3 regions of the Zhongshania arctica genome follow, and region 1 is predicted to be linked to each of the others. Evidence: predicted binding sites of a transcription regulator. Region 1 holds the regulator's gene; each other region holds the start of a gene.
What was found. The regulator PhoB, encoded in region 1, activates phosphate uptake and scavenging genes when phosphate is short. The targets are predictions, from matches to a motif close to TGTCATAAANNTGTAACA.

Region 2: tfpB (type IV pilus assembly ATPase TfpB) is a predicted target of PhoB. The motif match lies at 3,554-3,571, and genes of this name have one in related genera.
Region 3: AB4875_RS15525 (phosphatase PAP2 family protein) is a predicted target of PhoB. The motif match lies at 3,254-3,271, and genes of this name have one in related genera.

Annotation. Positions count from the first base shown of each region.
Region 1 is NZ_JBFRYB010000001.1:2,128,346-2,134,932, forward strand. It holds gene AB4875_RS09660 (YgiQ family radical SAM protein) at 1-1,469, opposite strand, end outside; gene AB4875_RS09665 (NfeD family protein) at 1,655-2,146, shown strand; gene AB4875_RS09670 (SPFH domain-containing protein) at 2,175-3,023, shown strand; gene purU (formyltetrahydrofolate deformylase) at 3,073-3,927, shown strand; gene phoB (phosphate regulon transcriptional regulator PhoB) at 4,013-4,720, shown strand; gene phoR (phosphate regulon sensor histidine kinase PhoR) at 4,733-6,031, shown strand; gene AB4875_RS09690 (PstS family phosphate ABC transporter substrate-binding protein) at 6,129-6,587, shown strand, end outside.
Region 2 is NZ_JBFRYB010000001.1:212,131-218,717, reverse strand. It holds gene acuI (acrylyl-CoA reductase (NADPH)) at 1-105, shown strand, start outside; gene argE (acetylornithine deacetylase) at 212-1,387, opposite strand; gene AB4875_RS00885 (inorganic phosphate transporter) at 1,484-2,749, opposite strand; gene AB4875_RS00880 (TIGR00153 family protein) at 2,776-3,453, opposite strand; gene tfpB (type IV pilus assembly ATPase TfpB) at 3,616-5,394, shown strand; gene glnE (bifunctional [glutamate--ammonia ligase]-adenylyl-L-tyrosine phosphorylase/[glutamate--ammonia-ligase] adenylyltransferase) at 5,425-6,587, shown strand, end outside.
Region 3 is NZ_JBFRYB010000001.1:3,427,792-3,434,378, reverse strand. It holds gene AB4875_RS15540 (alpha/beta fold hydrolase) at 1-372, opposite strand, end outside; gene AB4875_RS15535 (DUF2817 domain-containing protein) at 369-1,499, opposite strand; gene AB4875_RS15530 (MJ1255/VC2487 family glycosyltransferase) at 1,508-2,569, opposite strand; gene AB4875_RS15525 (phosphatase PAP2 family protein) at 2,665-3,195, opposite strand; gene AB4875_RS15520 (class I SAM-dependent methyltransferase) at 3,307-3,930, opposite strand; gene sthA (Si-specific NAD(P)(+) transhydrogenase) at 4,102-5,493, shown strand; gene AB4875_RS15510 (PA3496 family putative envelope integrity protein) at 5,698-5,880, shown strand; gene AB4875_RS15505 (DUF3014 domain-containing protein) at 6,124-6,587, shown strand, end outside.

The sequences.
Region 1 (6,587 bases):
TTCACGCCCTCTAAAGAGCGCACATCTCGATATAAATCAATCAAGGGTGTTTGATCGGTATTCAGGCTTTTACAAATACCCGGATAGACGCAAGAGAGTCTGCGGCAGCGTTGTTCAATCTCGGTGCTTTTACAATTTAAGCGCCACATATTGGCCGTGGGGCCACCTAAGTCGGAGATAACGCCGGTAAATTCTGGGGTTTTATCCCTGATTTTCTCAACTTCCTTGACGATAGATTCGTGTGAGCGGCTTTGAATAATGCGGCCTTCATGCTCGGTAATTGAACAGAAGCTACAGCCGCCAAAGCAGCCGCGCATGATGTTGACCGAAAATCGAATCATGTCATAGGCGGGGATTTTCGCATTGCCATAAACAGGATGGGGCTTGCGCTGGTAAGGTAATTCAAAAACCCAGTCTAGCTCTTCGGTGGTAAGCGGAATTGGCGGTGGATTTAGCCATACTTCTTGGTCACCGTGTCGCTGAACGAGCGCGCGGGCGTTGCCCGGATTGGTTTCAAGGTGAAGAACTCGGGCGGCGTGCGCATAGTTTACCGGGTCTTTTTTGACAAGCTCATAGTCTGGTAAACGGATAACAGTCTTTGCTGCGTCGGTACCGATTTTGCGCGCTTGTAATGGGTCTATAATACGGACCGCTTGAACCTCTTCGACGGCCTTGGGCTCGTCTTCATTCTTTTTGCAACTCTCAGTCGCACTAGTATCTACATAGGGGCTGGTGATGGGGTCCACTTTGCCGAGTTGATCAACGCTTGCTGAATCGATGACCGTCCAGCCGCCGGGGATATCTCTTAATACATATGCGGTGCCGCGCAAGTCGGTAATCGTGTCAATCGCGTCACCGCGACCAAGGCGGTGGGCAACGTCGATAATTGCTCGTTCAGCATTCCCGTATAGCAGCATGTCTGCGCGTGAATCGAGGAGTACTGAGCGACGTACTTTGTCACTCCAATAATCGTAATGCGCTATGCGGCGAAGGCTGGCCTCAATGGAGCCGATAATAATAGGGGTGTCTTTATAGGCTTCGCGGCAGCGTTGCGAATAGACGATAACTGCACGATCAGGCCGTTTGCCGCCTTCGTTATTCGGTGAATAGGCATCGTCATGGCGCAGGCGGCGATCCGCTGTGTAGCGGTTAATCATTGAGTCCATATTGCCAGAAGCAACACCGAAAAAGAGATTGGGTTGCCCGAGTTGTTTGAAAGGCTCTGCTGACTGCCAATCTGGCTGGGAAATAATCCCGACACGGAAGCCCTGCGCTTCCAATACGCGGCCAATAACTGCCATGCCGAAACTAGGGTGATCGACATAGGCGTCACCGGTCACAATAATGATGTCGCAACTATCCCAACCGAGGGCGTCCATCTCTTCGCGAGAGGTTGGGAGGTAATTTGCGGTGCCGAAACATTCCGCCCAATAGGGGCGGTGACTGAATATAACTTTTGGAGTTTGCATAACTGATGACATGGTGCGGACGCAGAATTCTGAATGAGCGGGCATTATACGTGATAATCTGACTTCTTGCTGGCCTGAATGGCCTGGTACGAAAATATAAAATCGCGCAGTAAGTGCTTGAATAATTTAAGAAATGATTGATAAATAGGCGTCATGTTAATGGGCGGTTTGCAAAGGGGCATAAAATGGAATGGTTAAACACCAATATTGCGTACTGGCATTGGATGGTTTTTGGTATGTTACTGGTGGCGAGTGAGATTTTTGTTCCCAGTTTTGTGATGATTTGGTTTGGCGCCAGCGCTATCGCAGTGGGGCTGATAATGGCGGCGATCGATATGCCATTCAGCGTTCAACTGCTTGTTTGGGTGGTGATGTCGGTGATTGATTTGGCCATCTGGTTCAAATTTGTGCATCCGAAAATGAAAAATAAAACCTTGTCTGGCATGTCCCGTGAGCAGGTGGTGGGTCAGGAAGCCATGGTGATTAAGTTGGGTTCAGAGTTTGGTCACGGTACGCTGCGGTTTTCTATTCCTATGCTGGGTAGCGATGAGTGGGAGTTCATCTGTCGCGATCCAATTTCAGTTGGCGACCGGGTGGCGGTTGAAGATGTGTCTGGTAACTCGCTTATAGTGAGGCTCGCTATTGCTGGTGTGCAGTCACCAAAAGAATCGGTTTGAAAAGATAGCTCATTGATGGAGATAGACGATGGAAGGCTTGGCAGTTGTAGTGGCGTTGGCAATACTCGTGGTGGTGACCCTGGCAAAAGGTGTTTGCACCGTGCCGCAAGGTTATAAACACATTGTACAGCGCTTGGGTAAATACCATGTGACCTTAAATCCAGGTTTGAATTTTATTATTCCCTATATCGATATCGTTGCTTACAAACTAACCACCAAAGATATTGTTCTTGATATCCCCTCGCAGGAAGTGATAACCGAAGACAATGCGGTCATCATCGCTAACGCGGTGGCTTACATTAATATTGTGTCTCCGGAGAAAGCGGTTTACGGCGTAGAAGACTATATTTTCGCTATCCAGAATCTGGTCCAAACAGCCTTGCGCTCTATTATCGGTGAAATGGCCTTGGATTCAGCGCTGTCATCTAGGGACCAAATTAAGGCCAAATTAAAAGCGGCAATTTCTGATGATATTTCCGATTGGGGTATCACCCTTAAAACCGTGGAAATTCAGGATATCAATCCGTCCATGACAATGCAGTCTGCAATGGAAGAGCAGGCCGCTGCAGAGCGCCAGCGTCGCGCGGCAGTGACGAAAGCCGAGGGTGAAAAACAAGCTGCAATTCTGGAGGCGGATGGTCGTTTAGAGGCGTCTCGTCGCGATGCTCAAGCGCAAGTGGTGTTGGCAAAAGCAAGTGGCGCGGCGATAACCCTAGTCTCAGAGGCCGTTGGTGATAAAGACTTGCCTGTCCTGTATCTTTTGGGTGAAAAATACGCGGATGCACTGGTGAAATTATCAACCTCGACGAATGCTAAAACCGTGGTGTTGCCCGCTGATTTGCCGCAGGCTTTGCGTGGTATTTTGAATAAGGCATAACAGCGACTTAAGGTTTTTAATGTTTGACGAGAAGGACTAGGCAGGTTTCATGGATCACACTTATCGTTTGGTAATTAGCTGCCCAGACCGGGTTGGGATTGTGGCGCGAGTTAGCCAGTTTGTCGCTGATCAAGGTGGTTGGCTAACCGAGGCAAACTACCACGCAGACGCCGAGAACAACTGGTTTTTTATGCGCAACGAGATTCGCGCCGACTCGCTGCGTATGGGGGTGGACGCCTGTCGTTCGGCCTTCGCACCGATCGCCGCAGAGTACGGTATGCAGTGGGAGTTGGTGGATTCTTCGGTGAAGCGCAAAGTGGTCATCTTGGCCAGTCACGCCTCTCATTGCATTGCAGATATCTTACATCGCTGGCACAGCGGTGAGTTGGATTGCGATATTCCCTGTGTGATATCTAATCACGAAAACCTGCGGAGCATGGTGGAGTGGCATGGTATTCCCTTCGAATACGTTGCGATAGATGCCGATAATAAAGCCCCCGCGCACGCTCGTATCATGGCGCTGACCGGCGATTATAAGGCTGATTGCGTTGTCTTAGCGCGCTATATGCAAATTATTCAGCCTGAGTTTTGCCGCGAATACACGGGCCGAATGATTAATATCCATCACAGTTTTTTACCGTCATTTATCGGCGCAAACCCCTATCAGAAGGCTTTTGATCGAGGCGTGAAGCTCATCGGCGCAACCTGTCATTATGTGACGGAGCAGCTTGATGAAGGCCCGATTATTGAACAGGATGTCATCAGAGTGTCACATAGGCACAGCAAAGACGACCTAGTTAGGCTCGGCAAAGACGTAGAAAAATCGGTGTTGGCACGGGCGCTGCGAAACCATTTGGAAGATCGTGTACTTGTGCTTGGTAATAAGACCGTGGTGTTTGATTAATCCACAGAAAAGCTGCTTGTCATAAAATTGTCACCAAATGTCGTTTTAATGCTGCTTACAAATATTTTTCAAAAAGGGTAGAGGGATGACAGCGACCACCATACTGATTGTCGACGACGAGGCTGCAATTCGGGAAATGATCCGTGTTGGGCTTGAACTAGCCGGCTATGAGTGCCTGGAGGCAAGTAATGCACAGGATGCACACGGTATTATCGTTGATCAGCGCCCAGATTTAGTGCTCCTAGATTGGATGATGCCTGTTACCAGCGGTTTGGAGTTGTTGCGTCGTTTACGCAGAGATCAGCTCACGCGTGATCAATTAGTCATTATGCTCACTGCTAAAGATGATGAAGACAATCGGGTACAAGGTTTAGATGTTGGTGCCGATGATTACATCACCAAACCATTTTCCTCACGGGAGCTGATGGCAAGAATTAAGGCCATAATGCGACGTTCGAGCAGTCGTGAAGAGGAAGAGACGATAGAGGTCGGCGGCTTAAAATTGGACCCTGGCAGCCATCGCGTCTTTGTCGACACCCAGCCTTTGGAAATGGGGCCAACAGAGTTCAGATTGTTGAAGTTTTTTATGACCCACCAAGAACGTGCTTATAGCCGCGGGCAATTACTCGATCAAGTTTGGGGGAGTAATGTTTACGTTGAAGAGCGTACCGTCGATGTGCACATCCGTCGCCTTCGCAAAGCCTTGCAAACAGAAGAGCGCGATTGCGGTTTGTTAATCCAAACAGTGAGAGGCACGGGTTACCGCTTTTCTACCACCGGTGTCCGCGCCTAGCGAAAGTAATTAATGCGTTACTACAACTGGAAGACAGAATTATTGCGCATCAGTCTACCTATTACGGCGGTGGCTGGGGCATGCGAAATCTATGGTTTGGGAATTTGGCCGTTATTTGTCGCGGCGCTACTAGCGTGTGCATGGTTGTTAAGGAATCTGCAGCACCTGTCAGACTGGCTCTACAGCGGTGCAGACAAAGAGCCTCCGGAGGCAATGGGTATGTGGGGGCAGGTTCTTGATGTTATTTATGATATGCAGCGCGATGCAACGCAGAATACCGCAAAATTACGTGCGATGATTGACTACCTTCACTCGTCATTTGCTTCAATGTCAGATGCCGTCGTGATGCTAGACTCGTTGGGCAATATCGAGTGGTGTAATGACTCCGCCCATGACTTGCTGGGCTTGCGGAAGGCTGATGATACTGGCCGCCAACTGATTAATCTTATTAGAAGCCCGGTGTTTTTGCGTTATTTTGAGGGTGAGCATTATCAAGCGCCTTTAGAAATGATGTCGCCGGTTAATGGTAATTTGAGTCTTAGCATTAGCTTGAGCTTCTTTGGTCAGCGCAACCGTTTGCTATTTGCCCGTGACGTGACAAGAACACAGCGCTTGGAACAGATGCGCAAAGATTTCGTTGCCAATGTTTCTCATGAGCTGCGTACCCCGCTTACAGTGATAAATGGTTATCTTGAAACGTTCGCAGACCACGGTGGCGACAACCCGCGTTGGGATCGCGCGGTAAGTCAGATGCTACAGCAGTCTCGGCGTATGCATATGCTGATTCAGGATCTAATGCTGCTGTCGCGTCTAGAGGCGTTGCCGAAGGCGGGTGACGACGCGGTTATTCGACTGCGATCCTTAATGGAGATGATTAGAGAGGAGTGTGAGTTAGCCGCAAAAGGCGCTCGTCGAGTTGTTATTGAATGTGACGACACTATTGCGATCAGCGGCAATGCTAATGAATTACGTAGTGCGTTTTCAAACTTAGCAGTCAACGCTGCTCGCTACACTTCGGAAAACGATACGATCACTCTGCGTTGGTATCAGGATGATGACCACGCCTATTTCGAAGTGGAAGACACGGGTATAGGTATAGAGCCACAATATATTCCGCGCCTTACTGAGCGCTTTTATCGTGTTGATCAAAGCCGCTCTATAGATACCGGCGGCACGGGGCTTGGTTTAGCGATTGTTAAACACGTATTAATTAGGCATCGCGCCGAATTACGTATTCGCAGCGTACCAGATAAAGGTAGTGTGTTTAGTTGTGTCTTCCCTAGGTCGGCTGCGGTGCCAGTCTCCTTGTAATAAAAGTGTATTTTTCCCTTTTAGCCGTCACAAACTTGTCATAATTGGGCTATAGAGTGGCTGCGTGGAAGTAATTGATGAGTTTGGGAGTGGGTGTGTGAACATTAAACAATATTTGGCTGGCAGCGTTGTGGTGTTAACGTCGATGACTGCTGTGGCGTTGACAGAAGTTGATGCCGCGCTTCCAGACTATGTTACCGCCTCGGGAGTGTCCGGTAATCTGTCTAGTGTAGGTTCTGATACGCTGGCAAATCTGATGACTTTATGGGGCGAAGATTTCAAGCGCTTCTATCCCAATGTTAATGTTCAAATTCAAGCCGCGGGTTCGTCAACGGCGCCGCCAGCTTTGACCGAGGCTACGTCGAATATTGGACCGATGAGCCGCAAAATGAAAGATAAGGAAATTGAGTCCTTTGAAATAAGATACGGTTACAAGCCAACAGCTATTCCGGTGGCGATTGATGCATTGGCTATTTTTGTACATAAAGATAACCCGATTAGCGGGATGACAATGGCGCAGGTGGATGCGGTATTTTCTAGTACCCATAAATGTGGT
Region 2 (6,587 bases), 1.9 Mb from region 1:
GAGCTGATTGTGAAAGACATCAACCTGTCTGATGCCATTGGCGTGGCAACGCAAATGATGGAAGGCACCTTACGCGGTCGAGTGGTTGTAGACGTTAATAAATAAGGTCATACCACCGGCGCGCAATACAAGAATGAGGCATGTGCTAGTGCTTCATTCTCACTTGGCATCTCGGCTTGTGATGAGGCGCAATATCCCTTGGGGATGGGTTTTAGGGATTTACAATTGGGGTGCCACAAAATCGCTCAATCATTTTCTGTAAAACGTCAATTGTCGGTTGTATTTGATCTAGCGCCATATACTCGTCGGGCTGGTGGGCTTGGTCTATAGAACCCGGCCCCATCACAATAGTTTGCATGCCTAATTGCTGAAAAAATGGCGCTTCAGTCGCGAAGCCGACGGTGCCGGCAGTATGCCCGGTGAGCTGTTCGACAAGGGTAACGAGCTCTGAATCGGCGGGTTCTTCATAGGCCGCTAAGCCGGGCATCAATGCGCGTAAACCAATATTGATAGCGCGACGTTCGGCCACAGGCGTGAGTATTTTTTGTATTAAGGCGTCGAGTTCGTCGTTGTTCATCCCCGGGGTGGTGCGGATATCAAAATGCAGTTCACATTGGCCGCAAATACGGTTTGGGTTGTCGCCACCGTGAATACAGCCGAAATTCATCGTCGGTGTGGGCACGCTAAAGCCGGGATGCTGATATTTCTGCGCCAGTTCTTGCCGCAGTTCCATGAGCCCGCTCATGACTTCGTGCATGGCGTCCATGGCGTTGTTGCCCAATAAGGGGTTTGACGAGTGGCCGGAGCGCCCGGTAACCGTAATTCCTTTCATCACGATGCCCTTGTGGGCGCGCATGGGTTTAAGTCCAGTTGGTTCGCCGACCACGGCATAACGCGCGCCAGAAACGTCGGCTTGAACCAGTGAGCGTGCGCCATCCATGCTGCTTTCTTCATCTGCGGTCGCCAAAATAATTAAGGGCGCGCGCAGTGTCTTGCCTAAGAAGGGTTTGAGTGCCTCGATGACAATGGCGAAGAAGCCCTTCATGTCAGTGCTTCCAAGGCCGTAAAGCTTGTTGTCACGCTCGGTGAGCGTAAAGGGATCGCTATGCCAGAGCGACTCGTTAAACGGCACGGTATCGGTATGTCCGGCCAAGACTAGGCCCCCGCTGCCGCTGCCGAGAGTGGCAATTAAATTGGCTTTTTTGCTGTTGCCGGCAATGGTTTGGATGCGGACCTGAAAACCCAGAGGTTCAAGCCATTCGGCGAGCTGTTCAATGACGTGGATATTACCCATGTCACAGCTCGGCATTGTTGAGCTGACGGAGGGAAGTTTAACAAGCCCTGTCATCATAGACAGAACACTGGGAGTGCTATTTGAGTTTGCCACGATGAGTCCGCGCTAGGTCGCTGGTAACGGGCCATTGTAGCGAGTCGCGCAAACAAAACCAGTGGATTTGTTTGCGCGAGGGTGGAGATCTAGTGATTAGCTAAAAATTGCTTTGAAGATGAAGAAGAACACGATCGATAGTCCGGCGCCGGCAGGCAGAGTGATGATCCACGACATGAAAATATTGCGGATAACGCTTAGATTTAAGGCGGCAATACCGCGAGCTAAACCAACACCAAGCACCGCACCAACCAATGTATGGGTCGTCGAAATGGGCAAGCCGCTACCGGACGCTAGCACCACGGTTGAGGCCGCACCGAGTTCAGCGGCAAAGCCGCGGCTAGGCGTTAGCTCGGTAATTTTGGTGCCGATGGTGGCTATAACCTTAAAGCCGTAAGTTGCTAGGCCGAAAACAATACCGCCGGCGCCAATCAGCAATACCCAGCTTGGTAGTCCGGACTTGGCGCCAATTTCACCGCCAGATTGGATAACGCTGACAATAGCCGCTACTGGACCGATCGCATTGGCCACATCGTTTGAACCGTGGGCGAAGGCCATCGCGCAGGCCGTAAAGACCATTAGTACCGCAAACATACTCTCTACACTGGCAAAGCGTGAGCGACCATCGCCTGCCGTCACATCTTTGATGCGACGCAGAAAAAGTTGACCGACACCGGATACTAATATGCCGATACCCACGGAGAGTATTATGCATTCTTTGAAGTTCAGGCCTAAACCGATGTGTTTGAGTCCCTTGGTCATGGTAACCATGGCGATGATAAAACCGACTAAAAACAGATAATACGGGATGTATTTTTTAGCGGCGGCAAAGGGGTCGGGGGCATTAAGAATAAATCGTTGGGCGCTGAGGAATAAACCAAAGGACAGGGTGCCTGCGAGCACCGGCGAGACCACCCAGCTTGCAACAATCTGTCCGACCTTGCCCCAAGCGACAGCGTCGGTGTCTATCCCTACAGCGGCAAAGCCGACTAAGGCGCCGACAATCGAGTGGGTAGTAGACACCGGCCAGCCCATCATGCTTGCCACAAACAACCAGATTCCAGCGGCGAGCAGGGAGGCCAGCATACCAAAGACCAGCAAATCGGGGCTATCAGCGATATATTCTGGATTAATAATGCCCTTGCGAATGGTCTCGGTGACCTCACCGCCAGCCAAATAGGCACCGCAAAACTCAAATACAATTGCGATCAAAATCGCCTGTTTGATGGTGAGCGCCTTGGCTCCCACCGAGGTTCCCATTGCGTTGGCCACATCGTTGGCGCCAACACCCCAGGCCATGAAGAAACCAAACAAACAAGCTAAAATTAGCAATAGTTGCCCGTGTTCAGCAATAATTGACATAGTAATTCCTTAATTATAGGCAGAATCTAGCGGGCAATGACGATTTGTAGTCGCGAGCCAACTTTTTGTGATCTATCAGACAGTTCACCGATCAAGTTAATAGTTTGATACAGAAACATGACGTCAACAGGAGGTAGATCTTTTTCAATAGCGTACAAAGCTGCGCGTATGTCGATTTGAAGATTGTCGGCGGAATGCTCCAGACGATCCAGTTCTTCGATCATAACCTCGACTAGGGCGACTTCGCGGCCGCGAAACCCGGTCTCCAGTAGTTCATCGAGTTCTTCAATGGCTTTCATGGCCTGAGCCGAGGTAGCAATAGCCAAATCGACGTATTGGCTCATGAGTTTGGTGAGTGAGTCAGGAAATTTCATTTTCCGACCCAGCATCAGCCCGGCAATATCCTTACTACAGTTGGCAATACGATCCTGCATTCTTACCAAGTCGAGTAAGTCTGGACGCGGGACGGGAAGAAAAAGATTACTCGGTAATTGCAGTCGGACTTGCTTTTTGAGCTTGTCGGCTTCATTTTCAAGGTGAACAATGAGTCGATGTGCCTCTTGGGCCTTGGTCCAATCACCCTCTTGGGCGGCATGAATGAAGGGTTTTAGTGCGGCGGCGCAGGCTTGGGCCCGCTGCATATGCTCTTGAATCGGCGCAAATGGAGATTTTCCAAACAAGCTACCAAGTGAATTTACGGGCACGGTGCGACTCCTTACGGCGTTCTTTTTAGGTGGTCGGGATTATACTGGCCTCCGTTGAGCCTCACCAGACATTAAATGCCGAGCTATATAATCACAGAGTTATTACGTTATTGTGACTAGCTATTAATGGTGTCGATGATCATCACAGGGTTTATGTTTAGTATGCACAGTAATCTCAGTAAAACCGGCCCACTTGACGCGGCCCCAATCATTCGCCAGCTGGTGGACGACGGGCTCTTGGACGCTGCCGTCGCTAAGCGGGTACGCCCGAATCCACCGCGTATTGGCGACCGAATCCAGCATGTACTGAATTATCTTGCTGCAGAGCAATTGCCGGATGCCAGCCGCTCCGGACGTGTGCTTGGCATGGATCGACTACTGGAATGGTTGGCGGGGCATTGTGACCAGCTACCGCAGCGTATCGACCCCTTGAAAATAGACGTACCGGCGGTCACTGGGGTGATGTCGTATGCCTTTGCACAGCGTCATCGGATATTGGCCTTGGCAGTTTCTCCACAGGAAGTGGTCATTGCTGGCAGCGAGCCCTTTGTTAGCGGCTGGGAAAAGGATTTGCAGCAAGTGTTGCGTCGACCCATTCGGCGGGTAATTGCCGATCCCGACGCTATAGACCGTTTTACCGTCGAATTTTACAGTCTGGCAAAGTCAGTGCGCGGTGCAAGTGGTGACAGTCGTCGCGGCGGCCAGGCTAATACCAATCTTGAACAATTACTCGAAATCAGCAATTTAAAAGATCTAGACGCCAACGATGGTCACGTTGTTAATATCGTCGACTGGTTGTTGCAGTATGCCTACGACCAGCGTGCCAGTGACATTCATATAGAGCCGCGCCGTGAACACGGCAATGTTCGCTTTCGTATTGATGGTGTTTTATACAACGTCTATGAGCTGCCCGCGTCGGTGCTGACGGCGGTGGTGAGCCGTTTAAAAATACTCGGTCGTATGGATGTGGCGGAGAAGCGTCGACCTCAAGATGGGCGCTTAAAAACCAAAAATGCTGGCGGTGACGAGATCGAGTTAAGGCTGTCGACGCTACCCACCGCATTCGGTGAAAAAATGGTGATGCGGATATTCGACCCCGAAGTGCTATTGCGCAGCTTTGAAGAGCTGGGCTTGCGCGGTGAAGACCGCCAGCGCTGGGACGGTATGATCCGCTCTCCCCACGGGATTGTATTAGTGACGGGGCCGACGGGCTCGGGTAAGACCACCACCCTATACTCTAGCCTGAAACAGATCGCCACCAGCGAAGTAAATGTTTGTACGATTGAAGACCCGATTGAAATGGTGGAAGACGCCTTTAATCAAATGCAGGTACAGCACAATATTAATCTGGATTTTGCCGGCGGTGTGCGCGCCTTGCTCAGGCAAGACCCGGATATCATCATGATTGGTGAGATCCGTGATTTAGAAACCGCCGAGATGGCGATTCAAGCTGCCTTGACGGGACACCTGGTTATTTCGACGCTACATACCAACGATGCCCCCTCGGCAGTAACGCGCTTACTGGAACTTGGCGTGCCCGCGTATTTGATTCGTGCCACGGTGCTGGGCGTGATGGCGCAGCGCTTAGTAAGAAGTTTATGCCCACATTGTAAAGAGACTGTGGCGCTCGATGAAACCGCGTGGACAACCTTAACCGCGCCCTGGAAAGTCAGTCCACCGGCACATATTTATCATGCACCGGGTTGTTTGGAATGTCGCAATACCGGTTTTTATGGCCGGCAGGGTATATACGAAATATTGCCGGTTGAGGGCCAGGTTCAAGCTGCGATAGCCGATGATGTGGAATTGGATAAATTGCGCCGCATGGCCATGAAAAACGGCATGCGTACCCTTAGGCTGAGTGGGGCGCAAAAAGTCGCGCGCGGTGAAACCACCATCGCCGAAGTCTTGCGAGTAGCGCCGCCGGTGCAAACTGGCTGAGCTTAATAATAAGTAATCAAGGATCAAGCAATGCCGCTGCCCAGCCAATATCGTAGTCTTAATATTTTGGCTCAAGAGCTCCCGCCCGCCTTAGCGGCTGATGTCGAAATACAATGGCAAAGTCTGTATGAGCGTTGCGATCAAGGGCAGCGTGATTGGTATCGTGCATTTGTCGAATCTGAGCACCGCCAGGAATTGCTTGTCGCATTTTCCTGTAGTCCGGCTTTGGTAGAGTTATGCCTGCGCAAGCCAGCCTGGCTTGCCGATTTTGTGTTGAATAAGCAGCTCCACTCACATCTCCCTGACGATGCCTGGCATACAGAGCTGCGCGAGTTATGCGCTGAATGTGAAAGTGCGGAGGACTTGGCGACAGTCTTGCGAGATTTTCGTAATCGTCACTGGCTTCGGATTGTCTGGCGCGATCTTAATCGTCTGGCCGAGATGGAAGAGACGGTTCGGGATTTATCTGCGCTTGCGGACGCCTGCGTCGAGGTGGCACTGGCATTTTTGCATCAGCAGTTAGTAGCCGAACGAGGAGAACCGCGCTCGGCTGAGGGTATTCCGCAACAGCTGGTCGTTATTGCCATGGGTAAGTTGGGGGCCAGGGAGTTAAACCTGTCTTCTGACATTGATCTTATTTTTACTTATCCCGAGCCGGGCAGCACCGTGGGTGGTCCGCGCAGCGATGACAATCAAGCATTCTTCATTCGGCTCGGGCAGCGTTTAATTCAGGCCTTAGATGCTCGTACCGCCGATGGCTTTGTATTTCGGGTAGATATGCGTCTGCGGCCCTATGGGCAGAGTGGGCCGCTGGTCATCAGCTTTGATGCCTTGGAAGAGTATTACCAAGATCAGGGGCGTGACTGGGAGCGTTACGCACTCATTAAGGCGCGGTGTATCGCCGGCGATACTAAAGAGGGCGACCGCCTGCTTCAGCTCTTGCGTCCCTTCGTCTATCGTCGTTATTTGGATTTCTCTGCCGTCGAGTCGCTGCGCGATATGAAACTGATGATTCAGCGCGAGGTCGTGCGGCGTCAGCTTCAAGATAATATAAAGTTGGGCTCTGGCGGCATTCGTGAAATTGAATTTATCGCCCAGTGTTTTCAATTAATACGTGGTGGCCAAGAGCTGAATTTGCAGGCATTACAGTTGCAAGTGATTCTTGCTGAGCTTGGAAGCATGGCCTATCTTCC
Region 3 (6,587 bases), 1.3 Mb from region 1:
GCAATCTGCGCTGCTGCTACTGATAAAAATGGCCTTGGCAATGTCTTTGGGCGCCGCCGCTAACCAATCTAGCGCAACCATAGCACCTAAAGAAAGCGCCACCACGCCAAAGGCTTGCCCGCTGGCGATGATGTCCTGTGGCAGTCGCTGTTGAACGTCGCGGCGAATATCAGCGATAGTGAGCGGCGAGGGGCGCTGATGCTCGCTGCCGAATCCTGGTAGGTCAATGGCGTGGCAGCACCAGCCAAGTTCGGCCTCGCAGCGCTGTATAAAGTCTCCCCAGTGCGCTTGCTCGCGACTTAGACCACGAAGAAATATCCAGTGTTTAATATCGGGCGTGTAACGGCCTTGTGCGGTGTCTAGGGCTGTCATAACTGCCGATACCAAAGACTCTGTGCCATCTGCTGCATTTCACGCTCCTGCTCGCCACTGGGCTGCCAGTACTCGATATTCCGAGCTGCGGCGAGTAGGAAGTCAATCAGTAGTAGGTGGCCTCGCAAGACCCTGGCTTGGCGATGGGGCACAGTCGGGTTGAATAATCCCGCAAAGCTAAACAGTTGTTGGGGGTGTTTTTTAACCCACAGCCATGATCCCATTTCTAAGGTCAGCGGCAGCAGGGTGATACCGTCGGCGCGGCATTGGCGATGGAAGTAATCCCAGATATCACCGTGGCTTAGGTAGTGCATCGCCTGCGGGCCAAAGACGTAATTGTGATGGGGGAAATTGCGCTCCCACAGTAATTTAAGTGCAACGTAGCTAGCAATGTCGTCAATGGGTTGGCGCCGATAGGCATAGGGAATCCAGAGCTGATCTTGAAAGCCGAAGCCGGAGTGAAAATCGATAAGCATACTCGGACGATCTATCTGGCAGTAACGATTGATTATATTTTGCAGGGCGACAAATTCAACTTCAGCTTCTGCGCCACGTTTACCTCGATACCAGGGAATCGCTTTTGAAATGCGCTGACCGCCAATCAAAAAAGGTACCTTGTCTTCAGCGTCGATAGGGGCGTGACGATTCAAGTCAACCCCGTTGGGATTGCAGCGTGAGTCCTGAAGCATGCCGCCGGGATTGACGATAGGTACCGCCACGATGGCAATATCGGTATTAAACTGCGCGCGCCAAAGGGCGTCCCAGCGACAACGCTCAATAACCGTTTCTAACCACGCTAGTAAAACCTGGGTGCCGATGCGTTCCACGCCGTGAATACCGGCGGTCAGCAGTAGGCAATGTTTTGCGGTATGAGGGTTGCCAATGGTAAGTGACACCAAGGGCAGGGTGAAGTCCTTAACGTCAATGAGCGCTTCGGTACGGGTAGAAATTAAGTCACCGGCCTGACGGCAAAGCTGCTCCATAGAGATCAGTTCAGACAAGCGGTTGCGCAGCCGACCGCGGCATTCGTCCATAACATCAGTAAAATCGGGTAGCTCGGGTCCGTGCAGCGCGCTTTCCATACTGACCGAAAGATTCTGAGGGTGGTCTCGATCGCTATATTTCATTAATAATGTCAGCCCGTTGCCGCAATCGTATGACTAGGTCGACCGCTTTGTTCCCAGAGTGAGGACACTAAACCACTGCTGTCATGCCACTCGCCACTTAGCAGCCAGTCGCAGATTGCCGCCGCAACATCGGGGTAGTGGGCGGGCCGCTGTGAGGGGGTATTGGCGAGCCAGTTCTCAATATCGATTGCCGAAAAATCGTGCATTACGCTGGCGAGCCCGAGCTGTTTCAAGGCGGCGGCGTTTCCTAATTGCTCTGCTTGGCCGGCAACCGGCTTGGCTAAGGCGGGAATCCCCATGTGCAAGCATTCGCTGATTAACTCAAAGCCGGCATTGCATATAACGCCCTTGGCATGACAGAGCTGGTGTTTAAAATCGTGCAAGCTGGTGGGCCGGCGGCTGATATTTCCGCATTCCTCACGTTCTAGCTGAGGCGCGTACTGAATAAATTTCTGTTTCGGGAATTTTGCTAGTACTTCACTAACCTGCCGCTGATCCTCAAAGGGGAGATACACCACAATATGTGGGGGTGTGGTGCAGGGCTGGCGAATCTCGTCGGGATTGATGATAGGTGGTGCGATGTTGGCGTTGAAGTGACTCCAGTGTAAGCCCAGTCGATATTGCACTGGTGCAAAGAACCGCATAATTAGTCGGTTGCGCAAGTCCACGCCACTTTGTGGGACCTCTGGGTAGTCAAATGCATACTGGTGGCCGACGCCTATAATAGGCTTTTTTTGTAGCCTAGCGGCCCAGGCCGTGACCGGTTCAAAGTCGGTTATCACGGCGTCATAGCTACTCAGATCAAGATTGCGAACATCGCGAATAAAGGTCAGTGGTTTAAGCTGAGCCAAGGTTTTTAGCGCGCTGATACTACCTTTGTCAGTGGCGAATGTGAGCCCGTCGCGGAGCTGGTAGTCACCAAAAATGTCCATATCAAAATACTGTTCGGATGCGCGTCCTGAAAATAAAAAGCGGACGTCGACATTTTTTTCCGTAAAGTGCTTGGCCATCATGCGGGCGCGGGAGATATGGCCGTTACCGGTTCCCTGTACGCCGTAAAGCAGTTTCATAATCGGTCTCTGGTGTTGGGAGCGCGCTGGCTAAGGTCATAAATATAAAGAGTGGTGTGGATGGCGCTTGCCCCCGAGTGGATCGCGGGATAGACCTAGATCGCCGTGACAATAGAATGTCCTAAGTATGCTATGCCCATGCCTAGGCTGGCGCCGGCGAGGGTGTCGGTGGGGAAATGCACCCCGAGAATAACCCGTGACGCCCCGACGGCGGTGGCCCATATAAACAGTGGTATCCCGGCCGCACCAAAGAACAGTACAGTCATGGTCGCCAGCAGAAATGCGGCGGCGGTGTGGCCTGAGGGAAAGCTAAATTCGTCTGAGGCAATAATCGCCGCGCTGAATGCCGGGATGGCCGCTGGGGGGCGTTTTCTACGGCAGGTGTTTTTAAGCACCCAGTAGGCGGGTAGCCAGGCGGCAAAACTAATAATCACCGCGCTAAAATAGGCTAGGCCTTGGTTGACACCTATGGCGTAAGCGCAAAGGGGGAGGCCGAGTTGGGCGTAGCCGTCGCCAGTTTTTGATACACTGCGGGCTACACGAGATAAGTGCTGCTGGTGGCGAGTATTAACGCAAGCCAGAAACATTCGCACATCGAACTGATTAATCGACTGTATTAAGCGCATAGTTTTATCCTCACAACTAAAACAATACGCGGATGTGTTTTCAGTATTGTGACGACGGTGTTGCAGTTTAAAGACAGCGCGCGGTGATTTTTTCTGACTTATTAAGATTTCTTAGGCGTTCTCGATCAACAATATGCTGCCGCGGTGATGGCGCCTTGCCAAGGCTTCACGAGGCATGAGCTCAGCAAAAAAATCGTCAATGCAGGCCTCCGCTACCGCTAAAAACGGTGGCCGATGAGGATCGGCAATAATGATTTTCTTAACCCCGGCATCAACAGCGCGTTGAATTAAATCGAATACCTGTTCGCTCATGTCGTCCCAAAAGCAGATATCGCTGGCAATAATAGTGTCGTACTGAGCAAGGGTGTGGGCGTCTAGCTGATTGAAATGTGCGCATTGGGTGTTTATATCAACATCGTTGTGCTGGGCTAGCAGCGATAAGTACGGGAATACGGCGGGGTCGGCATCGAGTGCGGTGACCGCGCTGCCAAGATACTTGGCGCAATATATGCTGGCTAATCCCCAGCCACAGCCTAAATCAAGCACCTTGCTGGCAGCGGGCAGTGGGTTTTCTTGCAGGTAGTCGATCAGTAGATAGGCGCTTCCCCAGAGCTTATTGCCGTGTAGGTGGGTGGCCTTGGTCTCGCGTTTTAGGCGGCGCATATCGGCATGTGTCGCAAGTAGAGTGCGGACCCCAAAATATTCTCGAACGTGCTTAGCGGCTGCACTAGGCATTGAACACTCCGACTAAAGTATGAGCTATTAATTTCTGTAAATGCGTTATGGTCGCGTTTAAAATTGTGATCTTAATAGTGAAAACAAAGTATTACCAGAATCAACACGCCGAGATGTGATGCGCGTATGGTGGCTGTGTTATTGGTTTATTTGCTGTAGAGGACAAAGTCTGTGACGAAATTTGATTACGACGTTTTAGTATTAGGCAGTGGTCCCGCCGGAGAAAGTGCGGCGCTGAACGCGATGAAACACGGTCACCGAGTCGCTGTGATCGAAGCCCAAAATTCAGTTGGCGGAGCTTGTACTCATCAGGGCACCATTCCATCTAAGGCACTGCGACACATGGTGCGTCAGGCGATTCGCTACAATAATACGCCGGCATTTCGCGATATTGGTGATGCCCGCACGCTGAGTTATCCCCGCCTACTTAGCCACGCCAATGAAGTGATTACGCGGCAGGTTGATATGCGCAGTCGTTTTTATTATCGCAATCAGATACGCCTTATTTTTGGGCGTGGACATTTTATTGATAAAAATACCATCGAAGTTGTTTCTGACGAGGGTCAAGTTGAAACCCTAACTGCGGCTAGTGTGGTGATTGCGACGGGTTCGCGACCGTATCGGCCAGCAAATATCGATTTTGCTCATCCGCGGGTGTATGACAGCGATACCATTTTAAAAATGACGAATACCCCGAACAAAATTATTGTTTACGGTGCCGGGGTTATTGGCTGTGAGTACGCGTCGATTTTTTCTGGCATCGGCATCAAGATTGAGCTGATTAATAGTCGTGAGCGTCTGCTGGAGTTTTTGGACGACGAAATTTCTGACGCCCTCAGCTATCAGCTTCGCAATATGGGCGTCATGATTCGCCATCGCGAGGTGTATCAATCCGTTGAGGCCAGCGATAAAGGTGTGGAGGTCTTGCTTGAATCGGGCAAACGTATCCATGCCGATGCGCTGCTGTGGTGCAATGGACGAAGCGGCAATACCCACCAATTGGGTTTAGAGAACATTGGCCTAGAAACCGATCATCGCGGTCAATTAATTGTGGATGAACATTATCAGACTTCTGTGCCCGGCATCTTTGGCGCCGGTGATGTCATCGGTTGGCCGAGCTTAGCCAGTGCCGCTTACGACCAAGGGCGATCAGCCGCCGCTTCCGCAAGAGGTAAGGATAGCTGTCGTTTTGTCGATGATGTGCCTACCGGTATTTATACCCTGCCGGAAATTAGTTCGGTGGGGCAGACTGAGCGCGAGCTGACCGAGGCCAAGATTCCTTACGAGGTGGGGCGCGCGTTTTTCAAAGACACCGCCCGAGGTCAGATCAGTGGCGAGACCGTCGGCATGCTCAAATTACTGTTTCATCCCGAGTCGTTGGAAATATTAGGGATTCATTGCTTTGGTGCCGAAGCGGCGGAAATTATTCATATCGGCCAAGCGATTATGAAACAGAAAAATGGCGGCAATACGCTGCGCTATTTTGTGACAACGACCTTTAATTACCCGACCATGGCGGAGGCATATCGAACTGCCGCCCTAAATGGTTTGAACAGACTTTAGCTAGCTGATGGCAGGCGCACCTCGCTCAGCTTGTTTGGCGGTGCTTGCTCAGTATGCTAAATCGATCGAAGCCATCACATATTTACCCTCTAGGTATAAATTTGTATTGACAGAAATCTCATATCATCATAAATAGTGCCCTGAACAACCGCGGATAGCCGAGGGGTTCATTCTGTATCTACGCAGTACTGGAGTGGGCAAGCAATGGCAAATGACCTAGCCGATGATGATATTGACGACACCCTAGAGGACGACGCATCCGTTGATTTTGACGTGCGGGGACCTAAGGCCGGAGGCGATAGCAGTATTCGTCGAAAAATCGAAGAGCGCCTAGAGCGGAAACGCTTGATGGATGAGCTGGGCTTACTTGACGATTTCGATCTATAGGGATGTGATTTTACTGTGATTTGGTAAATGCGCCCTCTGAACGCCACTTTCTGTGGCGTTTTTCAATTTTATTTGCCCTGTTATATGGTCCTTGTGGCCGTCTGTATTGATGATTCTAAGCGGCAGTTATAACATGAAGTCATTATTTGCATGTAGTTGCTGCCGGCGTTAGGGTTAATGCCTTGCCTGCCAGGGATGACAGCAGAGAATACCCTTGCATCATAATCAAAACAGGATTTTGTAATGAATTGGAAAGCCTTGTCTGCGGTAGTAGTCATAGTCGGGATTGCCGGGTTTGTTTGGTATGTCCTAGATCGGTCTACTAACAGTGAGTATTACGACACAGTTGTTGAGGCTGTCGATGACGCGAAGCCAGAAAAGACAGTCAAAGAAACCTTGGCGGTAGAGTCTGAAGACGACTATAGCGAAAAAGCGGCTAAGGCGCCGGCACCCCCAGTTGCCATTAACGGTAGCGACGAGCAAATGCGTGCGGCTGCGGCGAGCTTGTCTGAGCCTTTGGCCACATTGTTACAGCCTAAAGAACAGGTGCGTAAATGGGTGGCAGTGGTTGATCAGTTGGCTACCTACCGTTTTCCGACCAAGCATTTGCCTATGGTCTACGACAAGGAACCGTTCTTGGCGGTTAAAACCGAGCGCGGCTACCTGAATGACCCGGGAAATTACGGGCGTTGGAGCGGCCTGGTCAA